2 regions of the Hydrogenophaga sp. R2 genome follow, and region 2 is predicted to be linked to the other one. Evidence: predicted binding sites of a transcription regulator. Region 2 holds the regulator's gene; the other holds the start of a gene.
What was found. Region 2 encodes FNR, which switches genes on or off when oxygen is low (the NO sensors DNR and NnrR bind a similar motif). Its sites were predicted from a motif close to TTGATNNNNATCAA; they were not measured.

Region 1: a site for FNR is predicted at 3,641-3,654, ahead of WD026_RS10590 (TraR/DksA family transcriptional regulator). Genes of this name have one in related genera too.

What each region holds. Positions count from the first base shown of each region.
Region 1 is NZ_JBBHZN010000002.1:424,212-434,988, reverse strand. Features, by position in the region: gene WD026_RS10610 (DUF3108 domain-containing protein) at 1-778, opposite strand, end outside; gene WD026_RS10605 (IclR family transcriptional regulator) at 775-1,680, opposite strand; gene WD026_RS10600 (fumarylacetoacetate hydrolase family protein) at 1,742-2,749, shown strand; gene WD026_RS10595 (VOC family protein) at 2,756-3,196, opposite strand; gene WD026_RS10590 (TraR/DksA family transcriptional regulator) at 3,229-3,594, opposite strand; gene WD026_RS10585 (enoyl-CoA hydratase/isomerase family protein) at 3,700-4,539, shown strand; gene WD026_RS10580 (PhaM family polyhydroxyalkanoate granule multifunctional regulatory protein) at 4,573-5,364, shown strand; gene WD026_RS10575 (FIST signal transduction protein) at 5,405-6,706, shown strand; gene WD026_RS10570 (ProQ/FinO family protein) at 6,710-7,378, opposite strand; gene WD026_RS10565 (hypothetical protein) at 7,409-7,819, opposite strand; gene WD026_RS10560 (response regulator) at 7,898-8,614, opposite strand; gene ssb (single-stranded DNA-binding protein) at 8,732-9,226, opposite strand; gene WD026_RS10550 (chloride channel protein) at 9,329-10,705, shown strand; gene WD026_RS10545 (MFS transporter) at 10,718-10,777, opposite strand, start outside.
Region 2 is NZ_JBBHZN010000001.1:540,859-551,635, forward strand. Features, by position in the region: gene ccoG (cytochrome c oxidase accessory protein CcoG) at 1-377, shown strand, start outside; gene WD026_RS02640 (nitrogen fixation protein FixH) at 398-688, shown strand; gene WD026_RS02645 (hypothetical protein) at 703-960, shown strand; gene fnr (fumarate/nitrate reduction transcriptional regulator Fnr) at 973-1,692, opposite strand; gene hemN (oxygen-independent coproporphyrinogen III oxidase) at 1,873-3,258, shown strand; gene WD026_RS02660 (sulfite exporter TauE/SafE family protein) at 3,284-3,955, shown strand; gene WD026_RS02665 (DMT family transporter) at 3,959-4,867, opposite strand; gene aceA (isocitrate lyase) at 5,200-6,531, shown strand; gene WD026_RS02675 (formylglycine-generating enzyme family protein) at 6,599-7,621, opposite strand; gene thrS (threonine--tRNA ligase) at 7,813-9,720, shown strand; gene infC (translation initiation factor IF-3) at 9,826-10,431, shown strand; gene rpmI (50S ribosomal protein L35) at 10,610-10,777, shown strand, end outside.

The DNA of each region.
Region 1 (10,777 bases), on a different contig from region 2:
ACACGCTCAGCCGGTCCTGTGCGTTGGGCAGCAAGGGCGCGTCGGGGGCGTTGTTGCTGAAGCGGATGGTTCCGGTGCTGCGATCGAAATGGGCGGCCCGCTCTGAACGGGAGCGGTCGCTGAAGCGCTCGGGCAGCAGGCCGGTGGCGTCGATCTGCCCGGTGCTGGACTGGCTGCGGCTGCCCACCAGAAAGGCCGAGAGCCGCATCGACAGCTCGTACCGCCCGCCGCCCTGTCGCCAGCGCAGCTCGCCGCTGGCGGTGTAGCGCAGCCCGCGTGCCTGGCCTTGCACCTGGTACTGCAGGTCGGCGTCGGGCGGCAGTGCCACCGGCAGCGGGGGGCGGTCAGCGGGTGTCGATTCGGGCGGGGGCGCCGGATCGGCCTGCAGCTGCAGGCGCGACGATGACGCCTGCGAGGGGTCGACCGGCGGGGTGGGCGCGGTGTCGGGCTCGACCGGCTCGGGGGCTGCCGCCAGCGGCGGTACGGGCTCGGGTGTGGGCTCGGGTGCGGGCGGACGGGTCGGGGCAGCGGGACGCGGCTGCGGCGGTGCGGGCGTTGCAGAACGGACCGGCGGAGCCACAGGCCGGGCCTGGGCTGCGGGGGGTGGAGGCACCAGCTGCACCAGCCTCACCTGGCTCGGGGCGGGTGGTGGCGGTACGGGTTCGTCACTGGCCGACAGGGCGCCGGCCAAACGGTCCAGCGCCAGTCCGTGGGCGAGCACGACCAGCGCCACCACGGCCAGCAGACCGGTGCGGCTGCGGCCGGTGGGCGGTGTCATGCCGGATCGCCGGCCGCGCGGTGACCCAGGTCGGCACTGAGCTGGCGGGCGGTGCGCAACACCGCCTGCGCGGCGGGGGATGACCAGTCGGTGTCCAGCGTCACCACCGATCCCAGCACCACCAGGCCCAGCACCAGCCGTCCTTGCGCATCGAACACCGGGGCGCAGAAACCGCCCACGCCGGGCAGCAGGCTGTGCACCACGCGGGCCAGCCCGCGCCGGCGGGCTTCGGCCAGCAGGGCCTGGGCGTCTGCCCAGGAGCGCGGCACGTCGGACAGCGGCAGGCCGTTGTCGGGCAGCTTTTTCAGCCGGGCCAGCTCGGCGCGCAGCATGGGCTCCACCCGGCCGGCGTCCTGGCCGGACTCTCCCATGAAGGCCGCAAAGCAGCGACCGGTGGCCGAGGTGAGCAGCGGCATGACATCGCCCAGGCGCAGCGTGACCGGCACGGTCTGTGGTGCTTCGGTCCAGTGCACCATGGTCGGGCCCTGGTTGCCCCACACCGCAATGGCCAGGGTGTGACCGGTCTCGGGCAGCAGGGCGTCGATGCGCTGGCGGGCCAGCTTCACGCCATCCAGCCGGGCCAGGCTGGCCAGACCCAGGCGCAGGGCGGCCGGGCCGAGGTCGTAGCGGGTGCTCACCGGGTCCTGCACCACCAGGCCCAGGCGTTGAAAGCTCACCAGATACCGGTGCGCCTTGGCCGCGCTCATGCCGGCCGCAGCGGCCAGGTCGCGCAGCATGAGGGCGCCGTCGGTACGGGAGAGCGCATCGAGCAGCTCGAAGCCCACCTCCACCGACTGGATGCCGGCGCGCTGGGGGCTGTCGTCCGGCCCGTCGACCGGGGTGTCTGCGGCGTCGGGGGTGTGCGGCTCGCCGCTTTGGTCTAGAATCTCGCGCTTACGCATGGGTGAATGGATTTTACTATCCGTAATCGCCTGCCCGGCACGCACGCAACTGGAGATCGGCATGAAACTCGCCACGTACAAGGACGGATCGCGCGATGGACAACTCGTGGTGGTCTCGCGCGACCTGTCGACGGCCCATTATGCGACCGGGATCGCGCACCGCCTGCAGCAGGCCCTGGACGACTGGAACTTCATCAGCCCGCAGCTGCACGACCTGTACGTGACGCTCAATCAGGGCAAGGCGCGCCATGCATTCCCGTTCGACCCGGCCATGTGCATGGCCCCGCTGCCCCGGGCCTACCAGTGGGCCGACGGTTCGGCCTACATCAACCATGTGGAGCTGGTGCGCGCGGCACGCAACAGCGAGGTGCCGGCGTCCTTCTACACCGACCCGCTGATGTACCAGGGCGGCAGCGACGACTTCATCGGCCCGACCGACGACGTGGTGGTGCCCAGCGAGGACTTCGGCATCGACTTCGAGGCCGAGATCGCCGTCATCACCGGTGATGTGCCGATGCAGGCCACGCCCGAGCAGGCCCTGGACGGCATCCGCCTGCTGATGCTGGCCAACGATGTCTCGCTGCGCAACCTGATTCCGGCCGAACTGGCCAAGGGCTTCGGCTTCTTCCAGAGCAAGCCGGCCACGGCCTTCAGCCCGGTCGCCATCACCCCGGACGAACTGGGTGACGCCTGGCAGGGCGGCCGCGTGCACCTGACGCTGCAGAGCACCTGGAATGGCCGCAAGGTCGGCATGTGCGAAGCGGGGCCGGAAATGACCTTCCACTTCGGGCAGCTCATTGCCCACATCTGCAAGACCCGCAACGTGCGGGCCGGCTCCATCGTGGGCAGCGGAACGGTCAGCAACAAGGCCATCGAGGTGGATGGCCGCAAGGAATGGCCCAAGGGCTACAGCTGCATCGCCGAGAAGCGCGCCATCGAGACCATCCTGGACGGTCAGCCTTCCACCGCCTTCATGAAGTTCGGCGACACCATCCGCATCGAGATGAAGGGCCGCGACGGCCAGAGCCTGTTCGGTGCCATCGACCAGAAGATCGCTGCGCCGCAGTAAGCCGGCTCAGACCGCGTAGACCTGATCGAGCGAGGCAAAGCCCTTGGCCTCGATCGGGTTGCCGAACGGGTCGCAGAAGAACATCGTCCATTGCTCGCCCGGCTGGCCGGCAAACCGCACCTGCGGAGGCACCACGAAATCGATGCCGGCGGCACTCAGCCGCTCGGCCAGTTCGCGCCACGGCGGCAGCAGCATCACCAGGCCGAAGTGCGGCATGGGCACCAGATGATCCCCCACCCGGCCGGTGCGGCTGGTGGCAAACGGCTGGCCCAGGTGCAGCGAGATCTGGTGGCTGAAGAAATCGAAGTCGACCCAGGTGTCGGTGCTGCGGCCTTCGCGGCAACCCAGCACACCGCCGTAGAAGCGGCGTGCTTCGTCGAGGTCGGTCACATGAAAGGCGAAGTGGAACAGGCTGCGGGTCTGCAGCGGGGCATCGGTGTGGCTCATGGCGCCAGCATAGCGGCCGGCCTTCAGCCCGGTCAGTGGCCGTGCTTTTCCTGAGTGTCCTGGCAGCCCACGCAGCGCTCGGCCGTGGGCTGGGCATGCAGCCGGGCGGCCGGGATCGACACGCCGCACTGCAGGCACAGGCCGTAGCTGCCGTCGGCGATGCGCTGCAGGGCCGCATCGATGGCCACCAGCTCGGCGGACTCGCGTTCTTCGAGTCCGATCAGCAGGTCGCGCTCCTCGTTGGCCTTGGCCCAGTCATCGCTGGCCTGTGCGCGGGCGTCCAACGCCGCTTCGGCGCGGCCGATGGCGCCGCCCCGCTGGGCGCGCACGCGGGCGAGCAGGGCGCCACGCTGGTCCTGGAGCTGGCGGGCAAAGGTGTCGGAAATCGGTGTGTTCATGGGTCCTCCTGAACCCTCATGATGTCGCGCCGGTGGCGGGCGGACCTTGATGCAGGTCAAGCACAATCGGCCGGCATTCCACGACACCCTGAACCGGAGACACGCATGCCTGACATTGATTACAGCCGCTACCAGACCCTGTCCATCACCCGCCGCGGACCCCTGGTGAACGGAGTGCCCAGCGTGCTGGACATCCGCATGCGGGCCGACGGCCCCGGTGGCAACGGCAAGCTGCCCACGGCCGGGCACGAAGGCCACTGGGAGCTCAGCGAGATCTGGCGCGATGTCGGCCGCGACGACTCGGTGCGGGCCGCCGTGCTGCGCGGTGACGGCATGGGCTTTTCCGGCGGCGGCGACCTGGCGCTGGTGCAGGACATGGCCAGCGACTTCGAGGTGCGCTCCCGCGTCTGGAAGGAGGCGCGCGATCTGGTCTACAACGTCATCAACTGCGACAAGCCCATCGTGAGCGCCATGCACGGCCCGGCCGTGGGCGCGGGGCTGGTGGCCGGCCTGCTGGCCGACATCTCGATTGCGGCCCGCAGCGCGAAGATCGTCGATGGGCACACCCGGCTGGGCGTGGCGGCCGGCGACCATGCGGCCATCGTCTGGCCGCTGCTGTGCGGCATGGCCAAGGCCAAGTACTACCTCATGCTGTGCGAGCCGGTCAGCGGCGAGGAGGCCGAGCGCATCGGCCTCGTGTCGCTGGCGGTCGACGACGAGCAGCTGCTGACCAAGGCCTACGAGGTGGCCGACCGGCTGGCCAGCGGCAGCACCAGCGCCATCCGCTGGACCAAGTACTCGCTGAACAACTGGCTGCGCCAGGCAGGGCCGAGCTTCGACACCTCGCTGGCGCTCGAATTCATGGGCTTTGCCGGTCCCGACGTGCGGGAAGGTGTGGCATCCTTGCGCGAGAAGCGGTCGCCGCGCTACGGCACCGACGACTGACCAGCGAGCAGCCCGCCAGGGCAGGAGACCGGCATGAGCGAGAACACGGGTGGATTCGGCAAATTCGTGCCGGGCTTCGACTTCCTGCAGAGCCTGGCCGGCCAGGCCGCCGGCGGGATCGCGCAGGGCATCGGCCAGAACATCCCGCAGCTGCCCAACCTGAGCCACTGGGTGGCGCCCACCTTCAATGTGGAGGAGCTGGAGAAGCGCATCGAGGAGCTCAAGGCGGTGCATTTCTGGCTCGACCAGAACGCCAAGGCCCTGGGGGCCACCATCCAGGCGCTCGAAGTCCAGAAGATGACGCTGTCCACGCTCAAGACCATGAACTTCAGCATGGGCGACGTGGCCAATGCCTTCAAGCTCAAGGCGGCCGATTCGCTGGCCTCCTTCGTTCCCCCGGCCGATGCCGATCAGCCTGCCGCGAAGAAGGTGTACGAGGGCATCCAGGCCCGTACCGCACCGCCGGCGCGCAAGGCTCCCGCCCGCAAGACGGCTGCCAGAAAGGCCGCTGCCCCCGCTGGTGGTGTGGTCGACCCCCTGCAATGGTGGGGCGCACTCAGCCAGCAGTTCCAGCAGATCGCGACCAACGCCGTGAAGGACGCGGCCCGCCAGGGCGCGCTGCAGACCACCCGCGATGTGGCCGCCGGCCTCACCGATTCGGCGGTCAAGACGGCGGTGGGCGCCGGCAAGGCAGCCGGTCGTGCGGCGCTGCGCGCGGTCACGCCCGGCACCGCCAAGGCGGCACCCAGGGCCGCCGCCCAAGCCGCCACCCCGACCACCCCGCGCAAGACGGCCGGCCGCAGTGCCGCCGCCCGGCGCCGCTGACAGACCACCTGCCACCCGCCCTGGGTGATCCCGGACCCGGATGAAACTGTTTCCCTACGCCCACGCCACCCACCCCCAGTGGCGCATGGCCGCCGCCCTGGTGCTGGCCCAGCTGCGGGCCCGCATGGCGCTGCCCGACCACGCTGCCAGCCCCTCGCTGGGCCTGCTCTACATCACCGACCGCTACGCCGACGAGGCCCAGGCCATCCTGGAGCACTTGTGTGCCGAGCTGCCCGAGGTCACCGACTGGGCGGGCACGGTGGGGGTGGGCATCGCCTCGAACAATGTGGAGTACTTCGACGAGCCGGCCATGGCCGTGATGCTGTGCGACCTCGACCCCGCCCGTTACCGGGTGTTCAGCGGCGTGGCACCGCTGGGTGCCTCCGGCCGCAGCGGCGACGGTGAGGGGTTCGTGGCCCACACCGCGCTGGTGCATGCCGATGGCCAGACGCCCGAACTGGCCGACCTGATCGCCGAGATGGCCGACCGCACCGCCAGCGGTTACCTGTTCGGCGGACTGGCCAGCAGCCGCGGCAGCACCGTGCAGTTCGCCCTCGGCAGCCATGGCAACCTGCGGGGCCAGGGCGCCAGTGCCGGCGTGTTCCACGGCGGCCTGAGTGGCGTGGCCTTTGCGGGCGATGTGGGCATCCTGTCCCGGGTGACCCAGGGCGCCCAGCCGGTCGGGGCGGAGCGCACCATCACCGCAGCCGACGGCAATCTGGTGCTGGCGCTGGATGGTCAGCCTGCGCTGGATGTGCTGCTGCAGGAGCGCGGCATCTCGCTGGATCAGCCGGCCCAGGCCATGCCGAAGCTGCGCGCCACCCTGGCGGGATTGCGCCATGCGCACCCCTCCGGTCAGGGGCCGGGGGCTGCCCTGGCGCGGCGGGGGCAGTTCGGGCCGGACGTGATGGTGCGTCACCTCATCGGTGTGGATCCGCAGCGCCGGGGCGTGGCCATCGGCGACATGGCGCCGGTCGGTTCGCGCCTGGCCTTCTGCGAACGGCACACCGAGGCGGCCCGGGCCGACCTGACCCGCATCTGTGCCGAGCTGCGCGAAGAGCTGGAGCCTGAAGCCCAGGACCATGCACTGGCCCATGCGCTGGCAGCGTCCGAGGCCGAGTCGGTGCCGCACCCGGCCCGGCGCATCGCCGGTGCGGTGTATGTGAGCTGCGCCGGTCGGGGTGGCCCCCACTTCGGCGCGCCCAGTGCCGAACTCCAGGTGGTGCGTCGGGCGCTGGGCGACGTGCCGCTGGTGGGATTTTTTGCCGGTGGCGAGATCGCGTACCACCGGCTCTACGGCTACACCGGGGTGCTCACCGTCTTCACCACCCCGGCGGGCTGACGCTCAGCGGCGTGCGCGTGCGCGGTCCAGCATGCGGCGCGCCTCCGGCACGGGCAGTCCGTAACCGGCGGCAAAGGCCTCGAGCTCCTGACCGCTCAGCTCGAAGGCCCGCAGCAGCGCCGATTCACGGGCCTGTTGCTGCACCGCCTGGGCCAGCGCGTCACGGGTGAGCTGGTTCATCGCTTCGTCGCGCCCCTGCACCAGGGTGGCGTAGGCCTCCTGCCCCAGCCCGGAGGCTTCGAACGACTGCACGATGCGCTGGCGCAGCTGCGGGCGCAGGTCCTGCGGCGAACGCGCCTGCCGGCGCTTGAACACCTCCAGGATGGCATGGTGGCGCTGCTCGGGCGCGACCGGTTCGACCACCTCACCGTTCAGGCCGTGTCGCGGCTGTCCGCCGGCCACGGCATTGAGGTAGCGGGTCGACCGGGTGTGCAGGGCCAGTGCGGCCTTGATGCCGTCGGCGGTGAGCGTCTCGCCGTGCAGCGCCAGCAGGTCTTCGTAAACGCCCCGCTTCAGTGGCTTGGGTGTCTCGCCGAACAGGGCCGGGTAGTGCTGCGCCAGTGCGTCCAGCGCGGGGTGGGTTCTGGCCGGTGCGGCAGGGCGCTGTCCGGCGGTTCGTGGGCGATTCGGGGCGGGGGAGGGCGGCATGGGGTCGGGGCGGGAGGAGGTCAACCCCGCATCATGCCAGCCCGCGTGCCACGTTCAGTGGCGCGGCAACTCGTGGGCCAGTTGCCCCGGCGAGCGGAACCACAGGCCGCCGAACTGGCTGTACTGCAGCAGGCCGGTCTGGCGCAGCCGCCGCTCGATGCGGCGCTCGACCCAGGGCATCTGGACCACCAGAGCGCGCACCGGCGGGGTCCAGCGCAGCACCTTGACGAAGCCTGCGTAGATGTCCAGCCCGCCGGGTGTGCTGCCCACCGGGCGCACGCTGACCCGCATCTGGTCGTTGTCCAGGCCGTGCTGTGACAGGCAGAAATGGATGGTCAGCGCGTACTCGTCGGCCAGCGGAAACGGGGCCAGCCCGGATTCGATGTCGTCCGGCACGGCAGGGGTGAGGGTGCTGTCGGACGGGGACTCGGTGCTGAGCGGCTGGCGCCGTGAGAGCAGTTTCATGGGGGGCTCCAGGTCGGAATGGGATGCCTCAACGGCAGTATTCCGACGCCCTGGCCATCAAAAAATACAACACAAGTACTATTTTTGTTGCAAGTCGGACCATGCCAGTGCCCCAGGCAGCAGCGGTGCGCCCGCCAGCCCGACCTGCATGGCATAGGCCGCTATTTCGGCGCCGTTGTGCAGCCCCAGCTTGAGCATGATGTTCTGCCGGTGCTTGCGCGCGGTGAGCACGCTGATGAACAGCCGGTCGGCAATGTCCTGGTTGCTGAGTCCGGCGGCAATCATCCGGACGATCTGCTGCTCCCGCTGCGTCAGGGATGGCGGGAGTCCCGTGGCGTGTGCCGGTCGGCGCTGGTCCTCGGAGGCACTGGATGTCGGCAGGTGGGGGCTCACATAACTTTTGCCCGCCATCACCGTGCGGATGGCGACCAGCAGCTCCGCTCCCTGGTCGTGCTTGAGCATGAAGCCGTCGGCCCCGGCCTGGAGCGACTGCACCACCGACCCCGGGTACACATTGCCGGTCACCACTAGGATGCGCATGGCAGGCCGCAGGCGCCTGACCTTGCGGGCGACCTCGATGCCCGAGCAGTCGCTCAGCGCCAGATCCAGCAGCAGCAGGTCCGGTCCGGTGGTCTCTACCAGCCCGGCCACCTGGAGACCGAGTGCGGTCTCGCCCACCAGTTCGAAACCCCCCGCTGCCTCCAGCAGCAGGGAGATGCCCTGGCGCACCAGGGCGTGGTCTTCAGCCACCAGGACCTTGATCGGTCTCGGGGGCGGAGCGGCGGGGTCGAACATGGGCGGTTCGTGGACGCTGGATGAAAGGTCGGACCGGGTTTGAAAATACTATAAAAGTGTCATTCAGGGCGAAAAAAAACCGCCGAATCGGCGGTTTTTAATGGGGATGGCGAACCCTTAAAAGGGGATGTCGTCGTCCATGTCGTCGAAGCCGCTGGACTGCCGGGCAGGGGCCGGAGCGGGCGCCGGCGCGGGTCGGGCCGCTGCCCTCGGGGCTGCGGCCGGCGGGCGGCTGTAGCCACCACCGCTGCCGCCGTCATCGTTGCCGCCCATGCCTTCGCGTCCGCCGAGCAGCTGCAGTTCGGTGGCGATGATGTCCACCGTGTTCTTCTCCACGCCGCTCTGGTCGGTGTACTTGCCGTACTTGAGGCGACCTTCCACATAGATCGGGCGGCCCTTCTTGACGTATTCCCCGGCGATCTCGGCCAGTCGGTCGTAGAAGGTGACGCGGTGCCACTGGGTGTCCTCGACCATTTCGCCGCTGTTGCGGTCCTTGCGGCGGCTGGAGGTGGCAATGCTCACGTTGGCCACGGCCTGACCCGAGGGCAGGTAGCGGATTTCCGGGTCGCGGCCGCAGTTGCCGACGAGGATGACTTTGTTGACGGATGCCATGGTGATGTCCTGTGGAGCGGGCCGGCGCGGCGCGCGAAAACGATCCGGCATTGTGCCGCATAAGACCCGTCGGACACAGGTCGGGCCCTACACTCGCCCCCCATGAAGGGCCAGCCCGATTTCCTGCAGAACCTGCGCCGCGAGATGGGGGCCGGCCGTCAGTGGCTGGACCGGGTGGTGGTGCTGGGCTACGCCGTGCTGGCCGGTCTGGCGGTGGTGGTGTTCACCCTGCTGGCCGACAAGGCGGTGGAACTGCACCAGCGTCTGGCGGTGGCGGTCTGGTGGTCGCCGCTGGTGTGGACGCCGACGCTCACCGCGCTGGTGGTGTGGGCGTTGCGCCGCTGGGCGCCGGGGGCGGCGGGCTCGGGTGTGCCGCAGGTGCTGACCGCACTCGACACCGGCACGCCGCTGGCCGCCCGCTCGCGCTTTGTCTCGCTGCGATTGAGCGTGGCCAAGATCCTGGGCGTGACCGGCGGCCTGCTGGCCGGCTTGTCGATCGGTCGTCAGGGGCCGTCGGTGCAGGTGGCCGCCGGCGTCATGCTGCATGCGCGGCGCTGGCTGTCGCCGGCCTCGGGCATCAGCGACCGCGAGCTGCTGGTGGCCGGGGGCGCGGCCGGCATTGCCGCGGCCTTCAACACGCCCCTGGGGGGCATCGTGTTCGCCATCGAGGAGCTCTCGCGCCGCATCACCGAGCGCAGCAGCGGCCTCATGCTGGCGGCCATCGTGATCGCCGGTCTGGTGGCGGTGTCCGCCTTCGGCAACCTGTCCTATTTCGGGCGCATCCGCGCCGACGATGTGTCCTGGTGGGCCCTGCTGCTGCCGGGCGCCCTGGTGGCCGTGGTGTGTGGTCTGCTGGGCGGGCTGATGGCGCGGCTGCTGCTGGCCTCGTTCACCGGGCTGCCGGACCGCTTCTGCGCCTACCGCCGCAAGCGTCCGGTGGTGTTTGCGGCCCTGTGCGGCTTTGCGGTGGCGGTCATCTCGCTCATCAGCGGCGGCGACACGGTGGGCGTGGGCCACGAGCACACCCGCATGCTGCTGGACGTGTCGGCCATGGACACCACCGAGCGCGAGCCGTTTCTCTTCACCGGGCTGAAGTTCGTGGCTTCGTGGCTGTCGGCCTGGTCGGGCGTGCCGGGCGGCATCTTCGGCCCGAGCCTGTCGCTGGGTGCCAGCGTGGGCGCCGACATGGCCTGGCTGCTCGATTCACCGCACGGCGCCGCCCTGATCGCCCTGGGCATGTGCGGCTTTCTGGCCGCCGTGACCCAGACCCCCATCACCGCCATGATCATCGTCATGGAGATGACCGACGGCCACAGCATGGTGCTCAGCCTGATGGCCTGCGCCCTGGTGTCCAGCCTGGTGTCGCGCATGATCAGCAAGCCGCTGTACAGCAGCATGTCGGCGCTCATGATGCGGTCCCTGCGCGACCCGGCGACGCCGGTGGCCGATGGCTCCACGGCCGGCCAGCGGCCCGGCTGAGTCGGCGGCGGGTCAGTGGCGGGTGGGGCTGCTGCGCTGCGCGTTCATGGGCCAGGCCAGCAGCAGCCACAC
Region 2 (10,777 bases):
TCACGCTGGCGGTGCTGGGCAGCCTGTTCCTGCGCACGCCGCTCAAGGTCGACGTGATCCGCGATCGCGGCGCGCTGGCGCGGATGGTCGAGCAGGGCCGCATCGAGAACGTGTACCGGCTGCAGATCATGAACGCCACCGAAGCCACCCAGCATTACCGCGTCACGGTCAAGGGGCTGGAGGGCATCGCCCTGGCGCCCAGCCCCGACGTGGTGGTGGAGGTCAAGCCCACCGAGGTGCGTGCGGTGGGCGTGAGCGTGCAGATCCCGCCCGGCTCCGCCGCCACCGGCTCGCACCCGATCGAATTCGACATCCGCTCCACCGACCAGGCCGGCCTGGGCGTGGTCGAGCATTCCACCTTCATCGTGCCGCGCTGACGCGGCCCCGGAGACCTGCCATGAACACGAACGAACCGACGGCCGCCACCACCCCCGAACCCTGGTGGCGGGTCAAGGCCATGTGGCTGGTGGTGGGCGGACCGCTGGTGGTGGTGCTGGGCTGCATCGCCACCATCACCCTGGCCATCCGCCACCCCGATCCGGTGCTGGACAAGGCCGCCTACGAACGCGACCTGGCCGCGGCCCGATCGCTGGATGGCGCCGAGCGCGAGGCTGCGCTGATCAAGCTGCAGCCGGCCCACCAGGCGCGCAACCACGCGGCCTCGCCGGTGGTGCCGCAGGACCGTTGAGGCGGGGAGGGCACATGACCGCACGCCTGAACGCACGCACCTGGCTGATCGTGGGCTGGCCGGCCTTTCTGGTGGCCGGTGTGCTGGAGATGGTGGTGTTCGCCATGGTCGACCCGGGCGACCTGCACACCTTCGGCGGCGGCCGCATCCATCTGTCGCCCCAGGCCGTCTACACGCTGGCGTTCTTCGTGTTCTGGGCGGCCACCGCGGTGGCCGGCGCCCTGACGCTGATGCTGGCCCGACCGGCCGAGGACATCAACCGGCCGGTCTGAAGCCGGGCGACCTCAGAGGCAGCTGCGCGAGTTGACGATCTGCTTGAGCGCGTCGGTGTCCTTGATGTGCACGTAGCGCTGCTTGACGTCGATGACGCCGTCCTCGACGAACTTGGAGAAGGTGCGGCTGACCGTCTCCAGCTTCATGCCGAGGTAGCTGCCGATCTCCTCGCGCGTCATGCGCAGGATCACCTCGGACTGCGAGAAACCCCGGGCGTGCAGGCGCTGCACCAGGTTGAGCAGGAAGGCCGCCAGGCGTTCTTCGGCCCGCATGCTGCCCAGCAGCAGCATGACGCTGTGGTCGCGCACGATCTCGCGGCTCATGATCTTGTGCACATGGTGCTGCAGCGTGGTGAATTCGCGCGAGAGCTGTTCCACCTCGTTGAACGGCATCACGCAGACCTCGGCGTCTTCCAGCGCGATGGCGTCGCAGGAATGGCGGTCGTTGACGATGCCGTCCAGGCCGATGATCTCGCCCGTCATCTGGAAGCCGGTCACCTGATCGCGGCCGTCCGGCGTGGTCACGCAGGTCTTGAAGAAGCCCGAGCGCACCGCGTACAGCGAGGTGAACCGGTCGCCGGCACTGAACAGGGCGGTGCCCCGCTTGATGCGACGGCGGGTGGAGATGATGTGGTCGAGCTTGTCCATCTCTGCCTCGTTCAGCCCCATGGGCAGACAGAGTTCGCGCAGATTGCAGCTGGAGCAGGCGACCTTGATGGCTTGGGCGTCCATAAGCGGGTCGTGATTTTTGCAAGAGGTTACCCGATGCACCGGGGGGTGTCGATGCAAGTGCACCACAGCAGTGCGGATTCAGGCTTCGGCGCCGGCCCTTGATCCGTGTCAATACGGCCGTGGGCGGTCGGCGTCACAGTACGCCCATACGGGGAGAACCCGAGGAAGAAACCAGGAGCAATGCCCGTGAGCCATGCCATCCCCGACGACCTGCTGCAGCGCTTCGATGTGCCGGGTCCGCGCTACACCTCTTACCCCACGGCCGACCGTTTCGTCGAAGCCTTCACCGAAGCCGACTACACCCAGGCCCTGGAGCAGCGCCGCGCCGGCTCCATGGCGCTGCCGCTCTCCATCTATGTGCACATTCCATTCTGCGAATCGGTCTGCTACTACTGCGCCTGCAACAAGGTGATCACCAAGCACCACGGCAAGGCGGCCGAGTACCTGCGTTACCTCTCGCGCGAGATGGAGCTGCAGGTGCAGCACCTGGGCGCGGGGCAGTCGGTGTCGCAGCTTCACCTGGGGGGTGGCACGCCCACCTTCCTGTCGGACGAGGAGCTGTCCGACCTGATGCACATGATCCGCCGCCACTTCACCCTGGTGCCGGGTGGTGAGTACTCGGTGGAGGTCGATCCCCGCACCGTCAGCCGCGAGCGCCTCGAGGTGCTGCACCGGCTGGGCTTCAACCGGCTGAGCTTCGGCGTGCAGGACTTCGACCCCACGGTGCAGAAGGCGGTGCACCGGGTGCAGCCGGCCGAGCAGGTGTTTGCGCTGGTGGCCGCTGCGCGCGAGATCGGCTTCGAGTCGGTCAATGTGGACCTGATCTACGGCCTGCCGCTGCAGACGCCGGAGTCGTTTGCGCACACGCTGGCCCAGGTGTCGCTGCTGCGCCCGGACCGCATTGCGCTGTACGCCTATGCCCACCTGCCCAGCCGCTTCAAGCCGCAACGCCGCATCCTGAGCGCCGAGCTGCCCAGCCCCGGCGACAAGCTGGCCATGCTGTCGGCCTCGCTCGATGCGCTGGGCGATGCCGGCTATGTGTACGTGGGCATGGACCACTTTGCCCTGCCCGACGATGCCCTGGCCGTGGCCAAGCGGCAGGGCCGGCTGCACCGCAACTTCCAGGGCTACAGCACCCGGCCCGACTGCGACCTGATCGCACTCGGTGTGTCGGCCATCGGCCGCATCGGCGCCACCTACAGCCAGAACGCCAAGACGCTGGAGGAGTACTACGACCTGCTCGACCAGGGCCGCCTGCCCATCGTGCGCGGTCTGGCGCTGAACCGCGACGACCTGCTGCGCCGCGCGGTCATCATGTCCATCATGTGCCAGGGCGAGCTGTCGTTCGAGTCCATCGACCTGGGGCACCTGATCGACAGTCGCACCTACTTTGCGCGGGAGTTCGTGGCCCTGCAGCCGCTGGTGGAAGCCGGCCTGGTGCAGATCAACGACAGCGGCCTGCAGGTCACGGCACGGGGCTGGTACCTGGTGCGGGCCATCGCCATGGTGTTCGACCGCTACCTGCAGACCGACCAGGACCGGGCCCGTTTCTCCAAGATCATCTGAACCCGCCCGAGGCTACAGTCCAGTCATGCAGACCTCGATGGCCGTGACGGCCTTGTTCATGGGCCTGGTGGGTGGCCCGCACTGCGTGGCCATGTGCGGTGCCGCCTGCACCGGCATTGCGCGCGCCGCCGGCAGTTCCGGCACCCGGGCGCTGCTCACCTTTCAGGCCAGCCGCATGCTGGGCTATGCGCTGTTCGGCGCTTTTGCGGCCGGCTCGGTGCAGGGTCTGGCCTGGCTGGGCACCCACACCGCCGTGCTGCGACCGGTGTGGACCAGCTTTCATGTGGCGGCGCTGCTGCTGGGGCTGGTGCTGCTGTGGCGGGCGCGTCAGCCGGCCTGGATCGACGGGCTGGGCCAGACCCTCTGGCGCCGCGCCCGGCCGGTCATGGCCCGCCTGGGGCCACGCGCTCCGGTGGTGCTGGGCGTGGGCTGGGCCCTGATGCCCTGCGGCCTGCTGTACTCGGCCTTGCTGGTGGCCTCGCTCACCGCCAACGCGCTGGAGGGCGCTGCGGTCATGGCCCTGTTCTGCCTGGGCACCTCGGTGTCGCTGGTGGCGGGGCCCTGGCTGATGCTGCGCCTGAACAACGCCCGCTCCGGCGCCTGGGGCATCCGGCTGGCCGGGCTGGCCCTGCTGGTGACGTCGGGCTGGGCGCTGTGGATGGGCCTCACGCAGCCCACCGGGCTGTGGTGCCTCTGAAGCTCAAGCCGGCGATCGCTGGGGCAGGGTGGCCAGCACCAGGCCCAGCAGCGCGATGCCGAAGGCCAGCAGCTGCACCGGCGTGAGCACCTCGCCCATGAACAGCACGCCGATGGCCGCCGCGCTGATGGGCAGCATGACGGTGAACACGCCCGCCTGGGACGCCGGCACCGTGCGCAGCCCGGTCATCCACAGCCACACGGTCCACACGCTGGCCGCCAGCCCGTAGAACACCAGCAGCAGCCAGATCGGCGCCTGCACGGCGCCGAAGTCGAACGACAGCGCGGCCCACAGGCCCATGGGCGTGACCAGGGCCAGCCCCACCAGGTTGATGAGGGCCGAGATGCGGCGCGGCCCCAGGCCGTCGGTCAGGCGTTTGCCGATCACCACATACGAGGCCTCGCACACCACGGCGGCAAACACCAGCAGGTTGCCCAGCCAGGCCATCGAGCCGGCGGCCTCGGGCGTGGCCGGCTTCTGCAGCGAGAACAGGCCGATGCCCACCGCCGCGCACGCAATGCCGGCCAGGCTGCGGCCACCGATGCGTTCGCGCAGGAAGATCCAGCTCAGCACCGCCACCACCGCCGGGATGGACGACATCACCACGCCGGCCGCCACGGCGGTGGTCAGGCTCACGCCATAGAGCATGCAGATGGAGAACAGGAAGTTGCCCAGGAACGACTCCAGGAACAGCAGCCAGCGGGTGCGCGGCGTCATCGGCGGCTCGTCGGCCGGCTTGCGCAGCCAGCGGGCCATGGCCAGCGCCCCCACACCGAAGCGCAGCCAGGCCAGCAGGAACACCGGAAACACCAGCACCAGCGGCTTGGACAGCGCCACATAGCTGCCCACCAGGGCCATGCTGAGGGCCAGGCAGCCGTAGGCCATCCAGCGGGGTAGGGAGCGGTCGGTCATGAAACGGTCCGGAAGCGGCGGTCGCCGGATGATGCCTCAGGCCTGCGTGGGGTTTTCAGCATGGAGGATTTGCTTTCCGTCATGCGGAATTCCGGCATGCTGCGCCGCACGATTTTTTCTCAATCCAAGAAAAGCTTTTCCGCATCGAGAAATTCGATCCGAAGTTCATTGATTTTATTGTAGAAAATATTTTCTCTTATATAAGACATAAGAGCTTCCACAGGTCTTCTATAAGACTTAAAGTCTGTCCAACGGCACCGACACGGTCACACCCACGATGCCGACCGATGCCGGACAGCCCGTCCGATTTCAAACCCTGAAGGAGCACCACCATGCCGCAATCCCTGAATCAGCAACTCAGCCGCGCCCAACAGATCGAGGCCCTGGAAAAAGACTGGGCCACCAACCCCCGCTGGAAGGGTGTCAAGCGTGGCTACAGCGCCGCCGACGTGGTGCGCCTGCGTGGCAGCCAGCCGATCGAATACACCCTGGCCCAGCGCGGTGCCGAGAAGCTGTGGGACAAGGTCAACGGCGGCGCCAAGAAGGGCTATGTGAACGCCTTCGGCGCCATCACCGCCGGCCAGGCCATGCAGCAGGCCAAGGCCGGTCTGGAGGCCGTGTACCTGTCGGGCTGGCAGGTGGCCGCCGACGGCAACACCTCCGAGACCATGTACCCCGACCAGTCGCTCTACGCCTACGACTCGGTGCCCACCATGGTCCGCCGCATCAACAACACCTTCAAGCGCGCCGACGAGATCCAGTGGAGCCGTGGCATCGAGCCGGGTTCGGCCGAGTTCATCGACTACTTCCTGCCCATCGTGGCCGACGCTGAAGCCGGTTTCGGCGGCGTGCTCAACGCCTTCGAACTCATGAAGAACATGATCGCCGCCGGTGCCGCCGGCGTGCACTTCGAAGACCAGCTGGCCGCCGTGAAGAAGTGCGGCCACATGGGCGGCAAGGTGCTGGTGCCCACGCAGGAAGCCATCGAGAAGCTGATCTCGGCCCGCTTCGCTGCCGACACCATGGGCGTGCCCACCCTGATCCTGGCCCGCACCGACGCCGAGGCCGCCAACCTGATCACCTCCGACCACGACGCCAACGACAAGCCTTTCCTCACCGGCGAGCGCACCCAGGAAGGCTTCTACCGCGTCAGGAACGGTCTGGAGCAGGCCATCAGCCGTGGCGTGGCCTACGCCCCCTACGCCGACCTGGTGTGGTGCGAGACCGGCACGCCCGACCTGGGCTTTGCCCGCGAGTTCGCCCAGGCCGTGCACGCAGCCTGCCCGGGCAAGCTGCTGAGCTACAACTGCTCGCCGTCCTTCAACTGGAAGAAGAACCTGGACGACAAGACCATCGCCGCCTTCCAGGAAGAGCTGTCCGCACTGGGCTACAAGTACCAGTTCATCACCCTGGCCGGCATCCACATCAACTGGTTCAACACCTTCCAGTTCGCCCACGCCTATGCCCGCGGCGAAGGCATGAAGCACTACGTGAACATGGTGCAGGAGCCCGAGTTCAAGGCCCGCGAGCAGGGTTACACCTTCGTGTCGCACCAGCAGGAAGTCGGCGCCGGCTACTTCGACGACGTGACCACCGTCATCCAGGGCGGCTCCTCCAGCGTGAAGGCCCTGACCGGCTCGACCGAAGAAGAGCAGTTCCACTGATCCCGGATCCGCCACAGAGCGGAGGAGGAGACGCAAAAGCCCGGGCTGGTCCCGGGCTTTTTTGCGTTCAAGGCATGGTCTCACGCACCAGCCGTATGCCCACCAGCGGATAACGCGTCTGCACCGAGTTCCAGTTGCGGAACGAGCAGCGCGCATACAGCGGCCAGGTGTGCCAGGAGCCGCCCCGGCGGACCTTGACGTTGCCGTCCGGCGGTCCGGTCGGGTCGTCCTGCGGAGATCGGGCGTACCCGTCTTCGTCGTACCAGTCGGACACCCATTCCCAGACGTTGCCGTGCAGGTCGTGCAGGCCGAAGGCGTTGGGCTCGAACGAGCCCACGGGCGCGGTGAAGGTGTGGCCGTCGTGGCCGGGGGTGGCCCGGTCGCGCCAGGCGGGCCAGAGGGCGGCGGTGGCGGCATCGAAGGTGTTGCCGCTGCGGGGCAGGCCGGCGGGGTCGTCCCCGTGCTGGTAGCGGGTGGTGGTTCCTGCGCGGCAGGCGTATTCCCATTCGGCCTCGGTCGGCAGCCGGTAGGTGCGGCCTTCCTGCTGGCTCAGCCAGCGGGCCAGGGCCACGGCATCGTTCCAGGTGACGTTGGTGACCGGGTGGTCGTCGGTCTGGGCAAAGCCCGGGTCCTGCCACGAATAGCGTGGCAGCCGCCCCTCGAAGGCATCGCCGCGCTCGCTGGTGTCCGGGTCGTAGTCGGCCCGCCAGCCGTAGCCGCCGGTGCCGTCGGCCACCGACTCGGGCACGTGGCCCGAGCGCTGCAGGAATGCCCGGAACTGGCCCACGGTGACTTCGTGGCGCGCCATCTCGAAGGGCCGGGTGATGCGCACCCGGTGCACCGGGGCTTCGTCGGTCAGTCCTTCCAGGCGCTCGCGTTCCAGGGTCGGGAAGGCGCGGGCCAGTTCGTCCGGCGCTTCGCTGCTGCCCATGCTGAACTCGCCCGCGGGCAGGCGCACGAAGTCCATGCCCAGGGCGTTCACGCCTGCCGGTGTCTGCGCATGGGCTGCGGGCCCGGCCGCCAGCAGGCACATCCAGAGCAGACGCAACAGCGACCGGGCAGGGGCGGGCAGGGCGTGGCGCGCAGGCATGGCGGGAGTTTGTGGGACAATCCAAGACCTGTTCAATCAGCAAGAACGAGAAAGGCGCAACGGTTATGACACCGCGAACTCAGGCTTTGTCCTCCCTGGCCCCTTGAGGCCCGCAGTTCGCGCCTGCCCATCCGTTCCCCTCCTGTTCCAAGCGCGGCCCCTGCCGCGCTTTTTTGTTTTTGGATTCCGCCATGCCCCAGATCACGCTTCCCGACGGTTCTCAACGCAGCTTTCCCGCACCGGTGACGGTGGCCGATGTGGCCGCCTCCATCGGCACCGGCCTGGCCAAGGCGGCTCTGGGCGGCAAGGTGGATGGCCGTCTGGTGGACACCAGCTTCACCATCGACCGCGACGTGTCGCTGTCCATCGTCACCGCCAAGGACGCCGACGGCCTGGAGATGATCCGCCACTCCACCGCCCACCTGCTGGCCTACGCGGTCAAGGAGCTGTATCCCGATGCCCAGGTCACCATCGGCCCGGTCATCGACAACGGCTTCTATTACGACTTCTCGTACAAGCGCCCCTTCACGCCGGAAGACCTGGCCGCCATCGAAAAGCGCATGACCGAGCTCGCCGCCAAGGACGAGAAGGTCGAGCGCCGCGTGCTGCCCCGCGACGAGGCCGTGGCGCACTTCAAGGCCATGGGCGAGCACTACAAGGCCGAGATCATTGCCAGCATCCCGGCCGGCGAAGACGTGAGCCTCTACCGCGAAGGCGGTTTCGAGGACCTGTGCCGTGGCCCCCACGTGCCCAGCACCGGCAAGCTCAAGCACTTCAAGCTCATGAAGGTCGCCGGCGCCTACTGGCGTGGTGACCACCGCAACGAGATGCTGCAGCGCGTCTACGGCACGGCCTGGGCCAGCAAGGAAGACCTGCAGCAGTACCTCACCATGCTGGAGGAGGCGGAAAAGCGCGACCACCGCAAGCTCGGCCGCGAGCTCGACCTGTTCCACCTGGACGAGCATTCGCCCGGCACCGTGTTCTGGCACCCCAAGGGCTGGACCCTATGGCAGGAGGTCGAGCAGTACATGCGCCGCGTCTACCGCGAGAACGGCTACCAGGAGGTCAAGGGCCCGCAGATCCTGGACAAGGCCCTGTGGGAGAAGACCGGCCACTGGGACAAGTACCGCGAGAACATGTTCACCACCGAATCGGAAAAGCGCGACTACGCGCTCAAGCCGATGAACTGCCCGGGCCACATCCTCATCTACAAGCAGGGCATCAAGAGCTACCGCGACCTGCCGCTGCGCTACGGCGAGTTCGGTCAGTGCCACCGCAACGAGCCCACCGGCGGCCTGCACGGCATCATGCGGGTGCGTGGCTTCACCCAGGACGATGGCCACATCTTCTGCACCGAAGACCAGATCCAGGGCGAGGTGACCGCCTTCACCACGCTGCTGCAGAAGGTCTACAAGGATTTCGGCTTCACCGAGATCCTCTACAAGCTGTCCACCCGGCCTGAAAAGCGCATCGGCACCGAGGAAAGCTGGGACAAGGCCGAGGCCGCCCTGGCCGCCGGCCTCAAGGCGTCGGGCTGCGAGTTCGAGTACTTGCCGGGCGAGGGCGCCTTCTACGGCCCCAAGATCGAATACACGCTCAAGGACGCGCTGGGTCGCCAGTGGCAGTGCGGCACCATCCAGGTCGATCCCAACCTGCCGGAGCGGCTGGACGCCGAATTCGTGGGCGAGGACGGCGTGCGCCACCGCCCCGTCATGCTGCACCGCGCCATCGTGGGCAGCCTGGAGCGCTTCATCGGCATCCTGATCGAGCAGCACGCCGGCGCACTGCCCACCTGGCTGGCGCCCACCCAGGTGGCGGTGCTCAACATCACCGATGCCCAGGCCGATTACGTGCGGCAGGTGGCGAAAACGCTGCAGAATCAAGGGCTTAGGGTGGTGACCGACCTGCGCAACGAGAAAATCACGTATAAAATACGGGAGCACGCGTTGCAGAAGCTGCCTTTCATTGTCGTCGTGGGTGACAAGGAAATGGCCGCCGGCGCCGTGGCTGTGCGGGCCCGAGGCAACCAGGATCTCGGGGTCATGTCGCTGGAAGCCTTTGCCCAGCGGGTCGCAACCGACGTTGCCACCCGGGCCTGATTCCCTTCGTACGACCAAGCCCTCGTCAGCCGCGACGCCCATGGCGCGGGCTGATGGTGGCATGAAAGCCACCTTTTCAACTTCTGCCCACGCAAGGAACAAACCATCGCTACCAACTTTCGCGACCGCCGCCAGCGTGAAGAGCGCGCACACCGCCTGAACCGGGAAATCATGGCCCCTGAGGTCCGCCTCAACGGCCCCGAGAACGAGCCGCTGGGCATCGTCAGTCTTCAGGAAGCGCTGCGCATGGCCGGTGAACTGGATGTGGATCTGGTCGAGATCGCAGCCACCGCAAACCCCCCGGTTTGCCGGCTGATGGATTACGGCAAGTTCAAGTACCAGGAGCAGAAGAAGGCGGCGGAAGCCAAAGCCAAGCAGACCGTCATCGAGATCAAGGAGATCAAGTTCCGCCCGGGTACCGATGACGGCGACTACAACATCAAGATGCGCAACATCCGTCGTTTTCTGGACGACGGCGACAAATGCAAGATCACGCTGCGGTTCCGCGGCCGGGAAATCACGCACCAGGAACTGGGGCTGGCCCTGCTCAACCGCATCCGTGACGACCTCGGTGACACGATCGTGGTGGAGCAGTTCCCCAAGCTCGAAGGTCGCCAGATGATCATGATGATTGCCCCGGGTCGCAAGAAGCCGGGCGCAACCAGCAAACCGGCCGAGGCGGCAACGCCCTCGGCCAGCCAGACGGCCTGAGGGCTGTCGGCAACAAACGGTCTGTGCGGGGTTGGTCCCCCGCGCGGTACCGGGGCAGGGCCTTGTGTCCTGACCCGAACGGCCACCGCAAGGTGGCCGAACAAAAGTGGCTCGGGGCCAGCAAGTCCGCGGAAGGTTCGCGGCGCCTCACGAGCACAAATCAAGAAGGAGCATGAAGATGCCCAAAATGAAGACCAAGAGCAGCGCGAAGAAGCGTTTTCGCGTTCGTCCCGGTGGCACCGTCAAGCGCGGTCAAGCCTTCAAGCGTCACATCCTGACCAAGAAGACCACCAAGAACAAGCGCCACCTGCGTGGAGCAGTCACCGTGCATGAGACCAACATGGGT